Regions from separate parts of the Pseudomonas sp. 9Ag genome, predicted to be linked through region 3. Evidence: predicted binding sites of a transcription regulator. Region 3 holds the regulator's gene; each other region holds the start of a gene.
What was found. The regulator sigma-54, encoded in region 3, starts transcription at its own class of promoters, with help from an activator protein. The targets are predictions, from matches to a motif close to ANTGGCATNNANNTTGCTNT.
Positions count from the first base shown of each region.

Region 1 (5,482 bases), 1.4 Mb from region 3:
CTTCACGTGCAGCTCGAATTGCCGGGACAGCGCGAGCATCGAAGTCATCTCGGCAACGGCGTTGACGTTGCTCGCTTCAAGGAAGCCTGAGGTCACGCGAACCGCGGCGTCAGCCTCGACCGGCTGGCCATCCTTCATGCGGATAAGCCCGTCGGTGCCCTTCTCCAACTGCTTGGGGTCAGGATTGACCAGCTTCAAACGGTCGACCGTCACTACCACATTTGGATCTTCACCCAGCGCACGGATGCTGATCGAGCCGTCAGCTCCGATCTCCACTTTCTCTTCTGGCGGCACGGCGATCGGCCCGGCATTGCCGAGCACCGGCAAACCGTCGCCGGTCCGGAGCATGCCGAGCGTGTCGATATTCAGGCTGCCTGTCCGGGCATAGGCTTCACTGCCGTCCGGCGCCTGCACAGCGATCCAACCATCACCTTCAATCGCTACGTCCAGGTCTCGACCGGTCTCTTGCAAGGTGCCGGAACTGAAGTCCGTGCCTGGACGCTCGGTCATGGCGTAGACACGTGCCGGAAAGCTGTCTCCGAACACTTGCATCGAGCGCGCTTGCTCGAAGTCCCGCCGGAAGCCCGTGGTCGAGATGTTTGCCAGGTTGTTGGCATGTGCCTGCTGAGCACGAGCGTTTTGGCTCGCCCCCGTCATGGCCACATAGAGCATCTTGTCCATCGAACCTCCCCACGCAAATTGACGCTAACTGAACTGATATCAGCTACAAAGCAAGCGCTATGCCAAGCGACCAGTGCCTTATTAAGCTATTGAAACACATAGAGTTACTGGATAAAAAAAAGGCCCCGAAGGACCTTTTGAAAACGGAGCGGCAGTTTCCCGCCACCCCGCGCAGTGCCTGGTGGCAATTAACGGAGGTTGATGATCGTCTGGGTAATTGCGCTTTCGGTTTCGATCGTCTTGGCGTTGGCCTGGTAGTTGCGCTGCGCCACGATCAGGTTGACCAGCTGGTCCGAGAGTTCGACGTTGGAGTCTTCCAGTGCGCCAGCTTGCAACGAGCCCAGCGTGCCGCTGCCTGGCGGGTTGCGCACCGGCTCACCCGACTCGAACGACTGGACCCACTGCGTCTTGCCAACAGGAGTCAAACCCTGAACGTTGGCGAAGTTAGCCAGGATGATCTGCCCCTGCACCTTGGACTGACCATTCGTGTAACGAGCAAAGATTGCCCCGGTCTCGCTAATTTCCAGGCCCGCCAACTCACCCGTCGTGTATCCGTCCTGACTCACACTGTTTACGGCGAAGGCGCTGGCGTATTGTGTCGAGCCTCGCATATCAATTGTGACATCCAACCCATCAGCAGGCGCAGCATTGTTCAGCGACCAAGTTCCGTCGCTGTTCCGGACTGCTGGCTTCCAGTCGGATAGCACCACGCTGCCGTCAGTAGGGCTTTTCAAGCTTCCGGAAGGATTGAACTCAAGCGTCGTAACGGCGGGCTCGGTACCACTCCTAGCTTCTGTTGGAGGGATTACAGTCGTATCGGCTGGAATAGGAAGAGGTGACGCAGGATTGCGGCCGTCGACCAATACGTTCATTTGCCATGTATTGGCAGTGGCCGATTTAACGAAATATTGCGTCATGACGTGCGCATTACCCTGCTCATCGTAGATATTGGTAGAAGTCGACGCGTTATAGCTCAGCGGGTCAGCCGGGTTGAAGGGTGTGTTTAACGGCTGGACGTCTGTTGAGTTCAGGTTGAAACCCTGGACAACTTTAGTAGTAGCCTTGGGCTCTTGGCTGGCAGTCTGAATTTTAAGATCGCTCACCTGGCCAGTCTGGATGTTGCCATTGCCATCGACAGAATAACCCTGGAGGTTATAGCCAAAGTTGTCGACCAGATTACCTTCCTTGTCGGTACCAAAATAGCCAGCACGTGTGTAGCTCAACGCACCGTTGTTGCTAACTTGGAAAAAGCCGTTACCGTTAATAGCCAAGTCCAGTGCGTTCTGGGTGTAGTTGATATTGCCCTGATTGAACTGCTGCGACACGTTTGCAAGAAGAACTCCGCTTCCCTGAGGGTTCTTGCCTGTGCCAAGCACAGACGACGCGTAGACATCCGCAAACTCCGCCCGCGACTGTTTGAAGCCCGCAGTCCCAGCGTTGGCGATGTTGTTACCCGTGACATTGAGGTCTTTGCTGGCGGCACGCATGCCGCTGAGGCCGATATTGAACGACATGAACTGCTCCTGTTACCGGACGCGCCGGCAGTTACTGACCGATAACCTGGACTTGAGACAGCCCAATGCTGCCGACACCGGCTAGATTGAGCTGAAGCTCACCACCGTTTTGCCCAAGCGTGACGCTGTCAACGTTGGCAGGAAGCAGGGTATACAAGCCCTTCGTCTCGCCTTGATAAGTGGCTTGCGCCTCGAACCGATAAGTACCCGGCGGCAAGGTTTTGCCGCTCGAGTCCTTGCCATCCCACATGAATGAGATGTTGCCAGCTTGCTGCTGACCCATGTTGATTCGATTGACCACCGTGCCCGCGCTGTCGTAAACGTTAACCGCCACGTTGCTGCTGGTTGTGGGGAGAACGATGCTGGCCTTGAAGGTTTCGCTGGTATCTACGACTGCTTTGTCGGTCGGCACGATGACTTTGCGGCCGACCAGCGAAGAGGCTTGCAGCGCTTGGGATGACTGATAGCCGGACAGCATGGTTTCCATGCTTGAGTTCAGTTTTTCGACACCTTCAACGGTGCTGAACTGCGCGAGCTGGGCAATGAACTCGCCGTTTTCCTGTGGCTCCAGCGGGTTCTGGTTGTTCAGCTGGGTCACCAGCAGCTCCAGAAACTCATTCTTGCCAAGGTCGTTGCTTTTAACTTCGCGATCTTTGATCTGGTATTGGTCCAGTACCGAGCCGGTACCGCCGACGCCGCCTGTCGTGCTCATGGCAATCTCTCGTTAGGGTTACTGGCCCAAGGTCAGAACTTTCTGCAGCATGGTTTTGGCTGTATTCATCAATTCGGCATTGGTCTGGAACGAACGACTGGCAGAAATCATGTCGGCCATTTCTTCCACCACATTGACGTTTGGGTAGTACACGTAGCCCTCGTTGTTCGCCGCAGGATGGTTGGGTTCATAGCGGGCTTGCAGCTCGCTCTGGTCTTCCACGACACCAAGCACCTGAACGCCTGCGCCCGCCTGATCCTGTTCGGCGAACAACGACTCGTTCGGTGAACCGTTAGCCTGTTGCAGCATGGTCGCGAACACCGGGTGACGTGCACGGTAGGTTTGGTCAACGCTGGATGAGACTGTTTCGGCGTTAGCGATGTTGCTGGAAATGGTATTCAGGCGAGTGCTTTGGGCACTCATGCCGCTGCCGGCGATGTTAAAGACGCTGCTGAGGGACATGATTTTCGCTCCTTTTATTCGCCGCGCAGGGCGCTCATCAGCCCCCGGAACTTACTGTTGAGCAAGGTAAAGCTTGCCTGGAAGTCGATGGCATTCTCGGCGTAAGCCGCCTGCTCAACCTGAGCATCTACGGTGTTCTGATCGAGCGACGCATGCGCAGGGGTGCGGAAGCGCAAGCCAGGATCGGCAATTTCCATACCTTCGGCAGCGATATGTTTGCTGCTGGTTACGGCCACGCCGAATCCGCCCTGATTCTTGCCGTTCTGCGCAGCAAGAACCGAGCTGAAATCCAGATCACGCGCCTTGTAATTGGGGGTGTCAGCGTTGGTAATGTTGTTGGCCAGCACTTCGGCGCGCTGAGCGCGAAAGCCGAGTGCCTTCTCGTGGATGCCAAGTGCCTTGTCGAAACTGATGCTCATGATCTGGCCCTCTGCCGGATACAAGTCTGCTTAGCAAACCACCAGCAAAGCCCATGCCATTTTGTCAAATAGCTGATCTATAAGGATTTTTTTTTGAAAGGCTTGGGTTGCGCGTCAAAAGCGGCAAAGCGTGACCATGCTTTTGCCGCTTAGTAAGCCCGAAGCGACAGATTCCTGCCGCTACTCCGGCAAACGTAAGGCTACTTGGCCTTATAGATAATGCCCGGGCTGCACTGGACCATCTGATACAGCTCGGGAAGGCCGTTCAGCGCTTCGGATGCTCCCAGAAACAGGTATCCGCCTGGCTTCAGCGTTGCGTGAATCCGCTTGAGGATGTCTTTCTTAACATCGGCGGAGAAATAAATAAGGACGTTGCGGCAGAACACCAAGTCGAACTTGCCGAGCACCGCATAGCTGTCGAGCAGGTTTTGCACACGAAATTCGACGCGACTGCGGACTGCCGGCTTGACTACCCAACGGCCCGGGCTTTTCACATCGAAATAACGCTGCAGACGCTCGCTAGACAACCCGCGAGCAATGGCGAGACTGTCGTATTCGGCCGCTTTGGATGCCGCAAGCATGGCCCCGGACAATTCAGTGGCCACTATCTGTATGGTCGTTTTCGGCTGGCTAGGGCTGCTGCGTTCGTACTCATCGATGGTCATCGAAAGCGAGTAAGGCTCCTGCCCCGACGAACAAGCGGCAGACCAGATACGCAAGCGCTGACCCGGGGAGCCTTTCAACAGCTCAGGCAGAACCCGGCTCCGCAGCACCTCGAACGGATAGGTATCCCGAAACCAGAGCGTTTCATTGGTCGTCATCGCATCCACGACCTGCTCGCGCAGGCCGCTTCGCGGCTGAGCCTGGATCTTCCTGACCAAGTCACCGAGGCTCTTTAGGCCCTGCTGCTCCATCAGCTTGTTTAACCGGCTCGACACCAGGTACTGCTTGTTGCTACCCAGTAGGATGCCGCATGTCTTCTCGAGAAAGACGCGAAACTGATCGAAATCGGGATCAACAGACACTAATACTGCCCACCAGTCGAATTGAGAGGACGAGGCCTCATTTCTTATCCGTTGTCCGGATCCGCTCTATGACCCGATTGGCCAGATCATCCGCCTGAAACTTGGCAAGAAAATCGTCCGCACCGACCCGCTTGACCATACTCTGGTTGAACACCCCGGAAAGCGAAGTATGCAGGAGAATGTGCATATCGCGCATCGCGGGATCCTGACGCACTTCGGTCGTCAGTGTATAGCCATCCATTTCTGGCATTTCGATATCGGAAATCATCATCACGAATTCGTCAGACGGCTTCTTACCTTCCGCCACCAGCTTTCGCAAATAGGTCAGCGCCTGCCTTCCGTCGTTGTGCGCAACGACTTCGATCCCCAGATTCTGTAGACAACGCATGATCTGCTTTCTCGCGACAGACGAGTCGTCAACAATCAACACTCGACTGGTGGACGCCTTATTACTGGTCGCCTCATCTGCAATGCTGACAGAGAGCACCTCTGACACTGGCGCAACTTCGGCTAGCACTTTTTCAACGTCGATAATCTCGACCATCTGCTGATCCACATGGGTCACTGCAGTCAAATAATGGTCGTGCCCCACGCCTTTAGGCGGGGGAAGGATATCTTCCCAATTCATGTTGACTATCCGCTCCACTGAGCGGACAAGGAAACCGAGCA
Region 1 covers NZ_LR733836.1:2,123,247-2,128,728, forward strand. The annotation lists gene flgF (flagellar basal-body rod protein FlgF) at 1-681, opposite strand, end outside; gene flgE (flagellar hook protein FlgE) at 870-2,195, opposite strand; gene flgD (flagellar hook assembly protein FlgD) at 2,227-2,907, opposite strand; gene flgC (flagellar basal body rod protein FlgC) at 2,926-3,369, opposite strand; gene flgB (flagellar basal body rod protein FlgB) at 3,384-3,788, opposite strand; gene cheR (protein-glutamate O-methyltransferase CheR) at 3,989-4,813, opposite strand; gene ALTERO38_RS09315 (chemotaxis protein CheV) at 4,851-5,482, opposite strand, start outside.
Region 1: flgB (flagellar basal body rod protein FlgB) is a predicted target of sigma-54. The motif match lies at 3,830-3,849, and genes of this name have one in related genera.

Region 2 (5,482 bases), 1.4 Mb from region 3:
CTGCTGGGGGGAAGTCCTCGGCTGTCATCAGCCCGTCTTCGATCAGCGCCGCTGCCGCTTCGCGGTAGATTTCCGGGCGATAGACCTGCTTGGCCATGTCCAGGTACCAGCTGTCCGGCTTGGCCTCGGCGATCTGGCCCCAGCGGCGCATCTGCGTCAGGTACCAGATGGCATCGGAGTAGTAGGGGTAGGTCGCGTTGTAACGGAAGAACACGTTGAAATCCGGCACCTCGCGCTTGTCGCCTTTCTCGAATTCAAAGGTGCCGGTCATGGAGTTGGCGATGACTTTGGCGTCGGCGCCGACATATTCCGGTCGCGAGAGGATTTCCACCGCTTCCTGGCGGTTGGCGTTGTTGTCTTCGTCCAGCCACTTGCCTGCACGGATCAGCGCTTTGACCAGACGCTTGTGCGTTTCGGGATTGGCTTCGGCCCAGTCTTTGGAGACGCCGAAGACCTTTTCCGACATGTTCTTGCGGATCGCGTAGTCGGCCACTACCGGGACGCCGATGCCTTTGAAGACCGCCTGCTGATTCCATGGCTCTCCGACGCTGTAGCCATGGATGGTGCCGGCTTCCATGGTCGAAGGCATCTGCGGCGGTGGCGTAACGGAGAGCAACGCCTGGGCATCGATCTGTCCGCTGATGTCGCCTTTCTTCGGTGCGTAGTAACCGGGGTGAATGCCACCGGCCGCGAGCCAGTAGCGCAATTCGTAATTGTGGGTGGATACCGGGAACACCATGCCCAGGTTGAAGGACTTGCCGCTGGCGTTGAGCTGCTCGATCACCGGCTTGAGTGCGTCGGCCTTGATCGGATGCACCGGCTTGCCGTCTGCCATCGGCACGTTGGGCTTCATCTGCTCCCAGATCGCGTTGGACATGGTGATGGCATTGCCATTGAGGTCCATGGTGAAGGCCGTGATGATGTCGGCCTTGGTACCAAAACCGATGGTCGCGCCGATCGGCTGGCCGGAGAGCATGTGCGCACCGTCCAGCTCGCCATCAATGACGCGGTCTAGCAACACCTTCCAGTTCGCCTGGGCTTCGAGCGTGACGTAGAGCCCTTCGTCCTCGAAGAAGCCTTTCTCATAGGCAATCGCCAGTGGCGCCATGTCGGTGAGCTTGATGAAGCCGAGCTTGAGTTCCTCCTTCTCTGGCTCGGCCGCCCAGGCGGCCATCGGCACCGGTTGCAGCAGGGCAGAGCAGCCAATGCTGGCCACCAGCGTTTTCAACAAAGTACGGCGGGTCTTGCGCATGATCTATCCCTCAATCGCGAAACGAAAAAAAGGCGTAACGGAAGCACCCTCTGCATGAGCAGAGCGAGCACCGTTGACGCCTTTGTCAATTCGTCCCGATCACCGCCGTTGGCGACCTGAAGACGTGGTAACAGAGGGACTGCAAGGGGCTTGCCAATTCTTAATCTGAGAGGCTTTTGTCGATTCAGGTTTTAGGAAAGGCTATCTAATACAACGGCTTAAGCTTTAATCAGCCGCCCAGGTTGGACATGCGTTGAGCCTGCGTGCTTGGCACTCTTGGCTATGGCTCGGTGCAATAGCCGAGCACCCGATTCAATCTTTGGCTCCGTTTTGGTTCGTTTGCATGGAAGAGCTTGGAAATGGTGGGCGCAAGGCGCGCCCGTCATTCAGGCCCGATTGGAGTGGTTGGGAGGCGGCTAGCGCAACGTGCTGTGGTCGGCGGACAACAGCCTCGTTGGGCCTAGCTGAGGGTCGAAAATGATCGGGATCTAAGTCCCGCAAGGTTCACAGCAGGCACCCGTTCGGCTGAGCCCCGCTGGGCCTCGCGCGCCGACATTGCGGATCACTGACCCAGCAGGTCGTTCATCGCAATGATCTGTTCAGCGACCTGGATCAGCTTCTGCTGACGGCTCATGGCCTGGCGGCGCATCAGGGTGTAGGCCTCTTCCTCGTTGCAGCTGCGCATTTTCATCAGCATGCCCTTGGCCAGTTCGACGCGCTTGCGTTCGACCAGTTGCTGGTCGCGTGCGTGGAGCTGCGCGCGGATTGCCTGGTCGCTTTCGAAGCGGGCCATGGCCACGTCGAGAATGGGTTTCAGGCGCTGGGCCTGGATGCCTTCAACGATATAGGCGCTGACGCCGGCGCGGATGGCTTGGCGCATGGCATCGGGGTTGTCGTCGTCGGTGAACATGACGATGGGCCGCGGCTGGTCACGGCTGACCATGACCACCTGCTCCATGACGTCCCGGCCGGGGGAGTCGGTGTCGATCAGCACCACGTCGGGGCGAATCGCTTCGACCCGCTCGGGCAGGTCGATGGTCAAACCGGATTCCTCGATCACCTCGAAGCCGGCTTCGATCAGAGCGGTGCGCAGGCGACCGACCTTGCGCGGGGTGTCGTCGATCAGGAGAACGCGAAGCATGACAGTCTCCCTTCTCAAGGCTTGGGGTGTGGTGCGGTGTCGCCCAAGGCATGCAGCGCGAAGCTGCGCGCGTACCCCGCCGGATCGCTGCCATCCCAGCGACTGCCGTCCATGAGCATAGCGCTGCGCATGGGGGAGTCGGGTACGGCGATATTCAAAGCGCTCGCTGCATCGCGGTAGAGGCTGGTTTGCTGGACGCTTTGCGCCACGGCAAGGTAATCCGGATCTTCACGCAGCAGACCCCAGCGGCGCAGCTGAGTCATGAACCAGAGGCCGTCGGAGTGGTAGGGCATGTTCACTTCGCCGTTGCCGAAGAAACGCAGCGGGTGCTTGTCCAGCCAGGCATGGCCAAGGCCGTCCTCATATTGACCCAGAAAGCGCGATTCGATGGACGCAACGGGCGCATTGACATAGTCGCTGCCGGCAATCAGCTGTGCAGTACTACGGCGATTTTCCTGGCTCTCATCGATGAAGCGGCTGGCCTCGAGGATGGCCATCACCAGCGCGCGGGCGGTGTTGGGGTATTGGTCGACAAATTCGCGCGTGCAGCCGAGCACTTTCTCGGGATGGTCGGCCCAGATCGATTGGCTGGTCGCGATGGTAAAACCCATGTCTTCTTCAATGGCCTGGGCGCCCCAGGGCTCGCCGGCGCAGAAGCCGTCGATGCGTCGCGCCCGTAGATGGGCGACCATCTGCGACGGCGGCACCACCACTGTGCGTACGTCTTTCAGCGGGTGGATGCCGTGGGCGGCCAGCCAGTAGTAGAGCCAGAGCGCATGAGTACCGGTGGGAAATGTCTGAGCAAGCGTGAGTTTTGCACCACTCTGGCGCACGCATTTGCCGAGCGCATCGGGATCGGTCACGCCGGCTGCTTTCAGCTCACTGGAGAGGCTGATGCTCTGTCCGTTTTGCGCCAGCCCCATCAGTACGGCCATGTCCTTACGCGCACTGCCTCCGATCCCCAGATGCACGGCGTATATCAGGCCGTACAGTCCGTGAGCGGCATCCAGTTCGCCTTCCACAAGCTTGTCTCGCACGCTGGACCAAGAGCTCTGCCGTTGCAGGTTGAGTGTGAGGCCGTAGGGCTGCGCAAAGCCCTGGGTGGCGGCGACGATCAGCGATGCAGCATCGGTCAGCGCCATGAAACCAAGGTTCACGACGTGCTTTTCTGGCGCGTCGCTGCCGGCGACCCAGGCTTTGGCGTCAGGGCGGAGCGAAGGGGAGAGATCGGTCATGCTGAAGAAAACCTTTGCCATGCGAAGCGCGCACCGTCCGGGAGGGAACCGGTGCGAAGCGGGATGTCTGGTTCAGGTTTAGCAAGCCACATGCCAAGGACGGTGCAAGACGCCTCTAACTGGTGCACGAGCTCGCAGCAAAAGACGGGACAGCTGATCGCGACCGGGCCGGGAAGTCCGTCAGCTCAGCGCGGATACAGCGGTGGCAGGGCGCTGGCTTCCCGTTCGGCATCGCCGGCCTGACCTGCGGGCAGGTTCTGAATGGCCTGCCACAAGGCTTCGCCTTGCCAGCGCTGACCGGTCTCGCTGTACAGGGCACCATTAAGCCCATCGAGGGCATCGGACAGCGGCTCGAAACGGGCCGCCATATCGGCCAGCGTTTCAGGCTGCTGACGCGCCCAGGCATCGAGCGCGTGGCGGGTGGCCTGGGTGTCATTGGCCAAGCAGGCGCGTTTCAGATCATCGAGCAGGCTGCGCGGAGTCGGGCCGGTCGGCACTGTGCGGATCACCGCTGGCTGCCTGCGCGCATGCAGCCACAAGCCAAAGCCGAGCAGGGTCGTCAATGCCAGCAATGCGCTGCTCAGCTGCCAGGGCCATAGCCGTCTCGCCTCTCGCTGTTCCGGCATGTCCGCCGTCTCGATGGCGGGCTGTTGCAGGTCCGGGTTGTCGGCGACCTGCAGGTTGCGACCAGGCAGCGTGCTGCGCTCCAGGCGATCTTCCAGGGTGTTCCACCAGACCACTTCCACGGGCGAGAGTTGGAACTCTCCAGTGCGCGTCGCGACCAGGGCTTCGCGCTGTTCGCGACTGCCGCTGACACCGTTGGCCGTGACTTCGTTGTTCAGGGTCGGCTGGTCGGGGTAGCTGCGCAGTCCCGGAAGCTTGGTTGAGGCGATTGGAGGCAGCTGGCTGCTGGTCAATCCGTCAGCTTTCAAGAGCAAGCTGCGGGTCAGGGCTTCGCCCAGTTGAGCATCCCCAGGTTCCGGACTCCAGGCTTCGACCAGCGTCAGGCTTCGGGCCGGCAGCCAGGCGGCGTCGGCAGGATAGTCAGCTGGCTTGGGCTTTACGGATAACGGGATGGTGGGTGATTTGACCTGGGTCGAACGTCCGAACCGCGAGCCATACTGATCACCGGTCGACGGTGCCACGGCCGTGGCGCTGAACAGTTGTGCGGGAATTGTCAGCTCGCCGCTTTTCTGCGGGAACAGCGCATAGCGGATCTCAATCACGCCGTGGCGGACGCCATTGATGTCTTTTTCATAAGTGCGTGGTTCGCCCAGCCGCTGCACCAGCGCATCGTTCATCTGCAGCGGTGACAGGGTGCTGTCGTCGTACAGCGATACGGAGTGGTAGATACGCAGCGTCAGCAGCACCTGCGCCTGCACGTAGGCGACCTCCTGATCAAGACTGGCGTCGATGAATATGGGGGCAAGCAGGTCGCTGTCGCTGGCGCTGGGCTCGGTGACATGCAAGGTGATTGGCTCGCTACGGGCATCGCCGAGCTGCAACGGCGGAATGACGACATAGCCGGTCTGCAGCGGCTGGAGCGTGACCTGCCACTGGGTAATCGCCTGTGCATCGCCGTTGGCCCCGGCAAGTTGGTTGCTCTGACGTGTCCCGGATACTTTGAACAGGCTGTCGAGGGGCTGCAGGTCGGGCTTGCCAAATGCGGTGCCGTCGGCCGTTTCCAGAGTCAGCTCCACAGTTTCGTCCAGGCTCAGCTCGGTACGGTCGACCCGGGCTACCAAGGTAGCAGCGTGGGTTTGCAAGCCCAGCAGGAGCAGAAACACCAGTGTCATCCAGCGCATCATTGATTCAATTCCTGCCGTTTGCGTTGCTCATAAAGAAACTTGCGCC
Region 2 covers NZ_LR733836.1:2,038,800-2,044,281, reverse strand. The annotation lists gene ALTERO38_RS08955 (CmpA/NrtA family ABC transporter substrate-binding protein) at 1-1,252, opposite strand, end outside; gene ALTERO38_RS08950 (ANTAR domain-containing response regulator) at 1,815-2,393, opposite strand; gene ALTERO38_RS08945 (CmpA/NrtA family ABC transporter substrate-binding protein) at 2,408-3,628, opposite strand; gene ALTERO38_RS08940 (BatD family protein) at 3,814-5,436, opposite strand; gene ALTERO38_RS08935 (VWA domain-containing protein) at 5,433-5,482, opposite strand, start outside.
Region 2: ALTERO38_RS08945 (CmpA/NrtA family ABC transporter substrate-binding protein) is a predicted target of sigma-54. The motif match lies at 3,707-3,726, and genes of this name have one in related genera.

Region 3 (5,482 bases):
GTGAAGACAAGCTGGTGGTGCTCGACGAATTGCTCGGCGAACTCGGTCTCGACTACGCTGAAGTCGCCTACCTAGGCGATGACCTGCCTGACCTGCCGGTAATGCGCCGGGTAGGCCTGGGCATGGCCGTCGCCAGTGCCGATGCGTTCGTTCGCCAGCATGCCCACGGCGTGACAGCCGCCCGTGGTGGCGAGGGCGCGGCGCGAGAGTTCTGCGAACTGATCATGCGCGCCCAGGGCAATCTCGATGCGGCTCAGGCCGCTTACCTCTAGAGGCAACCATGCTAAGCAGGCTCCGCTTCCCCGCCACTCTGCTGCTGATCGCACTGCTTCTGGTCGCGATCGGCTACTGGAACGTTCGCCCTGAGAGCTTTATGCAGGAGGCGCCGATAACCCAGGGCATAGAATCGCCCATTGACTTCTACGTCACCAATTCACGCACAGTCCAATACCAGCCGGACGGCAAGCGTAACTATGAGCTGACTGCGGAAAAGGTAGAGCATATCAAGGCCAGCGATGTCAGCTTACTGACCCGCCCGGACCTGCGCTCCTTTCGCGGTTCCGAGCTGCCGTGGCATGTCACCAGTGAACGCGGCGAGGTCGGCCCGCAAGGCAAGGAAGTTGAGTTGATCGATAACGTCAAGGTCGAACGCAACGATGCCAAGGGGCGCCCGACCATCATCACTACCAGCCGGATGACCGTCCTTCCCGAGAAGGATTATGCCGAGACTAGGCAACCCGTTAGAATCGTCGCCGCAAACGGTGTGACGACCGCTACGGGCATGAAAGCGTATCTAGACGAAGGCAGGATGCTCCTGCTATCCAACGTAAGAGGCCAGCATGAGCTGCGTTAAGACCCTCCCCCTCCTGATCGGTTTAGGCATTTTTTTACTTGGCGCGAACGCCCACGCACTTCCCGAGGATCGCAACCAGCCTATCCGTGTTCAGGCCGATACCGCTGAGCTGGACGACCGGCAAGGCGTAGCCGTGTACCGCGGCGACGTGGTCATTAGCCAGGGAACAATGAAGATCACAGGCGACACTGTGACCATCACTCAGAACCAGAATGGCGATGTCGAGGTGTTCACCTCCATCGGCAAACCGGCCTACTACGAACAGAAACCGGCTGCAGACAAGGAGATCGTCAAGGCTTACGGCCTAACGATTCAGTATTTTGCCGCGAACGAACGCATCGTCCTGATCGACCAGGCCAAGGTCGTCCAGGAAGGCAATACCTTCGAAGGCGAGAAGATCGTCTATGACACCCAGCGACAGATCGTCAATGCTGGTCGCGCCACCAATGCCGATGTCACCACACCCCGCCCACGCGTGGACATGGTTATCCAGCCTCGCAAGAAAGAGCCGGCAACGGAGCAGCCCGAGTAATGGCGATTCTCAAGGCCCAGCATTTAGCGAAGAGCTACAAGAGCCGTCAGGTCGTACGTGATGTCAGCCTGTCGATCGAAAGCGGACAGATCGTCGGACTGCTGGGGCCTAACGGCGCCGGCAAAACCACTTGCTTCTACATGATCGTTGGATTGGTCAAAGCCGATCAGGGCCGTATACTGATCGACGACCAAGATGTGACGCACCTCCCCATGCATGGCCGTGCACGCGCGGGCATTGGTTACCTACCGCAGGAAGCATCGATCTTTCGCAAGCTTTCGGTCTCTGACAACATCATGGCCATCCTGGAGACGCGCAAGGACCTTGACCGCAACGGTCGCCAACAGGCCCTGGAAGGTCTGCTGCAGGAATTTCACATCCATCACATCCGCGACAGTCTCGGCATGAGCCTATCGGGTGGCGAACGGCGCCGCGTTGAAATTGCCCGCGCCCTGGCCACGGCGCCCAAGTTCATCCTGCTCGATGAACCCTTTGCCGGCGTTGATCCGATTTCGGTCGGCGACATCAAGCAGATCATCCATCATCTCAAGGCCAAGGGCATCGGCGTCCTAATCACCGATCACAACGTCCGCGAAACTCTGGATATCTGTGAAACCGCCTATATCGTGAATGACGGCCAGTTGATCGCCGAGGGCGATGCAGAGACCATCCTCGCCAACCAACTGGTGAAGGAAGTCTATCTGGGGCACGAATTCCGACTTTGATAGCGGTTTTTTCTGCTCTACGCAGCTACAGGGCTAGGCAAAGGCTTCGTTGCCAGGCATATAATTTGCTTACATCGGCGCGCGGCGCCAGCGAAATCGGAACAGGCGCGGTTGCGCCGGCAAACAAGGTTCGAAGTCCTCTGCCATGAAACCATCGCTAGTCCTGAAGATGGGCCAGCAGCTGACGATGACACCGCAGCTGCAACAAGCCATACGATTGCTCCAGCTATCCACACTCGATCTTCAGCAGGAGATTCAGGAGGCGCTGGATTCCAACCCCATGCTCGAGCGCGAAGAAGACGGAGAAGATTTCGATAACTCCGACCCGATGGCCGAGTCGATCGAAAAGAAAAGCGAAAGCCCGACAACCGACTCGCCCGAGCACAACGAGCCCGATAATCATTACGAGGAGCCCATCAACACGGTGGAGAACCTCGAGGACGGCGATTGGGGCGATCGTATCCCTAACGAGCTTCCAGTCGACACCGCCTGGGAAGACATCTACCAAACCAGCGCCAGCAGCCTGCCGAGCAACGACGATGATGAATGGGATTTCACTACCCGCACATCATCAGGGGAAAGCCTGCAAAGCCACTTGCTCTGGCAGCTCAACCTCGCACCGATGAGCGACACCGACCGTCTCATAGCAGCCACCCTGATCGACTGCATCAACCCCCAGGGTTATCTCGACGAGACGCTCGAGGAAGTCCTCGAGTCGTTTGACCCGGAACTTGAAATCGAACTCGATGAGGTCGAAGTGGTGCTGCGCCGCATCCAGCAGTTCGAGCCCGCTGGCATCGGCGCGCGCGACTTGCGCGAATGCCTGCTGCTGCAGCTTCGCCAGCTCCCCGAGCGTACCGAGTGGCTAAGCGAAGCGGTGCGCTTGGTCAGCGATCACCTGGATACTCTTGGCGCGCGCGACTACAGCCTGCTGATGCGTCGCATGAAGCTCAAAGAAGACGAGCTGCGCCAGATCATCGACTTGATCCAGACCCTCAACCCGCGCCCAGGCTCGCAGATCGAAGCAGGCGAGCCTGAGTATGTCGTGCCTGACGTAATCGTGCGCAAGCACAATGGCCGCTGGTTGGTCGAACTGAATCAGGAGGCGATGCCGCGCCTGCGGGTGAACGCTCAGTATGCCGGGTTCGTCAAACGTGCCGACTCGAGCGCCGACAACACCTTCATGCGCAACCAGCTTCAAGAAGCCCGCTGGTTCATCAAAAGCCTGCTCAGCCGCAACGAAACGCTGATGAAAGTGGCCACCCAGATCGTCGAACACCAGCGTGGCTTTTTCGAACATGGCGACGAAGCCATGAAACCACTGGTGTTGCACGATATCGCCGAAGCGGTGGGCATGCATGAGTCGACGATCTCACGGGTCACCACGCAGAAGTTCATGCACACGCCCCGCGGTATCTACGAACTCAAATACTTCTTCTCGAGCCATGTGAGCACTGCTGAAGGTGGCGAGTGCTCGTCCACCGCCATTCGCGCAATCATCAAGAAACTGGTGGCCGCGGAAAACCAGAAAAAGCCATTGAGCGACAGCAAGATCGCTGGTCTACTGGAGGCACAAGGGATTCAAGTTGCGCGCCGCACCGTAGCCAAGTACCGCGAGTCACTCGGGATCGCCCCCTCAAGCGAGCGCAAGCGGTTGATGTAGCACCAGGCGACCTGGTGGATTTGTTCCGGCGACGGGTGTTCAGCCCGTCAATTCGCACGTGGCAATAGGAGATGCAGTATGCAAGTCAACATCACTGGCCTTCACCTTGAAATCACTGAAGCCCTGCGTGACTACGTCGAGGAGAAATTCGAGCGGATAGAACGCCATTTCGACCGCATCATTGCCGTACAAGTCATCCTTCAAGTCGAAAAACTCAGGCAAAAGGCCGAGGCCACGCTGCACGTAGCGGGGCGAGAGGTCGTTGCCAATGCCGAGCATGAGGATATGTACGCAGCAATCGACTTGCTTGCCGACAAACTCGATCGGCAATTGATCAAACATAAAGAAAAGCAGCTCGACCACCATCAGGGCGCCCTGGCTCGCTGACCCATCATGATCCGTATTGAAAACATACTGACCCCCGGACGCGCCCTGGTTGGCGTTCCGGGCGGCAGCAAAAAGCGCGTTCTGGAACAGATTGCCAAGGTTCTCGGCGCGGACCTGCCCGATATAGACAGCCAAGCGATTTTCGAAAGCTTCATCGCCCGGGAAAAACTTGGCTCTACCGGCTTCGGCAACGGCATCGCAATACCGCACTGCCGTATGCCTGGCTGCACATCACCGCTCAGTGCAGTGTTGAAGCTCGATACACCGGTGGACTTCGACGCCATCGACGGCGCGCCTGTCGACCTCTTGTTTGTATTGTTGGTGCCGGAGGCAGCCACCGACGAACATCTCGAGCTGCTTCGTCAGATTGCAAGCATGCTGGATCGCGAAGAAGTTCGTGACCGGCTGCGCCGGGCCACGTCGGGTCATGAGCTATACCAGGCCGTGGTCGACATCCAGAACGGTCACTAGGGCGCAGCAACCCTCCATCGCCCATCGCTGAGTGAGGAAAAAGACGTGCCCCCTATCTGCCTGCACACAACCTGCTGCGGCTACGCGCAGCAATCTCCTCGTGGCCGAGCTCGGCCTATCGGCGCTGCTCGATGCGCCTGATCATCGTCAGTGGGCGCTCTGGGTCCGGCAAAAGCACTGCCTTGGACGTACTTGAGGACAATGGTTTCTACTGCATCGACAACCTTCCCGCCGGCCTTCTACCAGAGCTGGCGGAAAGGGCCCTGTTGCACACAGAGTTGCTGCAGCCCCAAGTCGCAGTGTCGATCGACGCGCGCAACCTGCCGAGTCAGCTGAAACGTTTCCCCGAGCTGCTCGAGGACGTCCGTGCCCGCTACATCCAATGCGATGTGCTTTATCTAGATGCGGCGGACGATACGCTGCTGAAACGCTTTTCGGAGACGCGTCGGCGGCACCCGCTGACCAATCAGAACCGCTCCCTGGCCGAAGCTATCCGTGACGAAGAATTGCTTCTAGCGCCCATCATCGATCATGCCGACCTGAAGATCGACACCACACACCTGAATCTCTATCAGCTACGAGACACGCTAAAGCTGCGCCTGCTGAACAAGCCTGAACCGGGTACCGCTTTTCTCTTCGAGTCCTTCGGTTTCAAGCGAGGCATGCCTGTCGATGCCGACTTGGTGTTTGATGTGCGCTGTTTGCCTAACCCTTACTGGAAAGCCGATCTGCGCGATTTTTCCGGACTGGACCAGCTCGTGATCGACTATCTCGCCGGGCAGGCGGACGTAGAGGAAATGTTTCAGGACATCCTTGCCTACCTGAGCAAATGGCTTCCGCGCTTCGCTGCC
Region 3 covers NZ_LR733836.1:677,633-683,114, reverse strand. The annotation lists gene ALTERO38_RS03105 (HAD family hydrolase) at 1-272, shown strand, start outside; gene lptC (LPS export ABC transporter periplasmic protein LptC) at 281-853, shown strand; gene lptA (lipopolysaccharide transport periplasmic protein LptA) at 840-1,385, shown strand; gene lptB (LPS export ABC transporter ATP-binding protein) at 1,385-2,110, shown strand; gene ALTERO38_RS03085 (RNA polymerase factor sigma-54) at 2,256-3,773, shown strand; gene hpf (ribosome hibernation-promoting factor, HPF/YfiA family) at 3,852-4,160, shown strand; gene ptsN (PTS IIA-like nitrogen regulatory protein PtsN) at 4,167-4,631, shown strand; gene rapZ (RNase adapter RapZ) at 4,763-5,482, shown strand, end outside.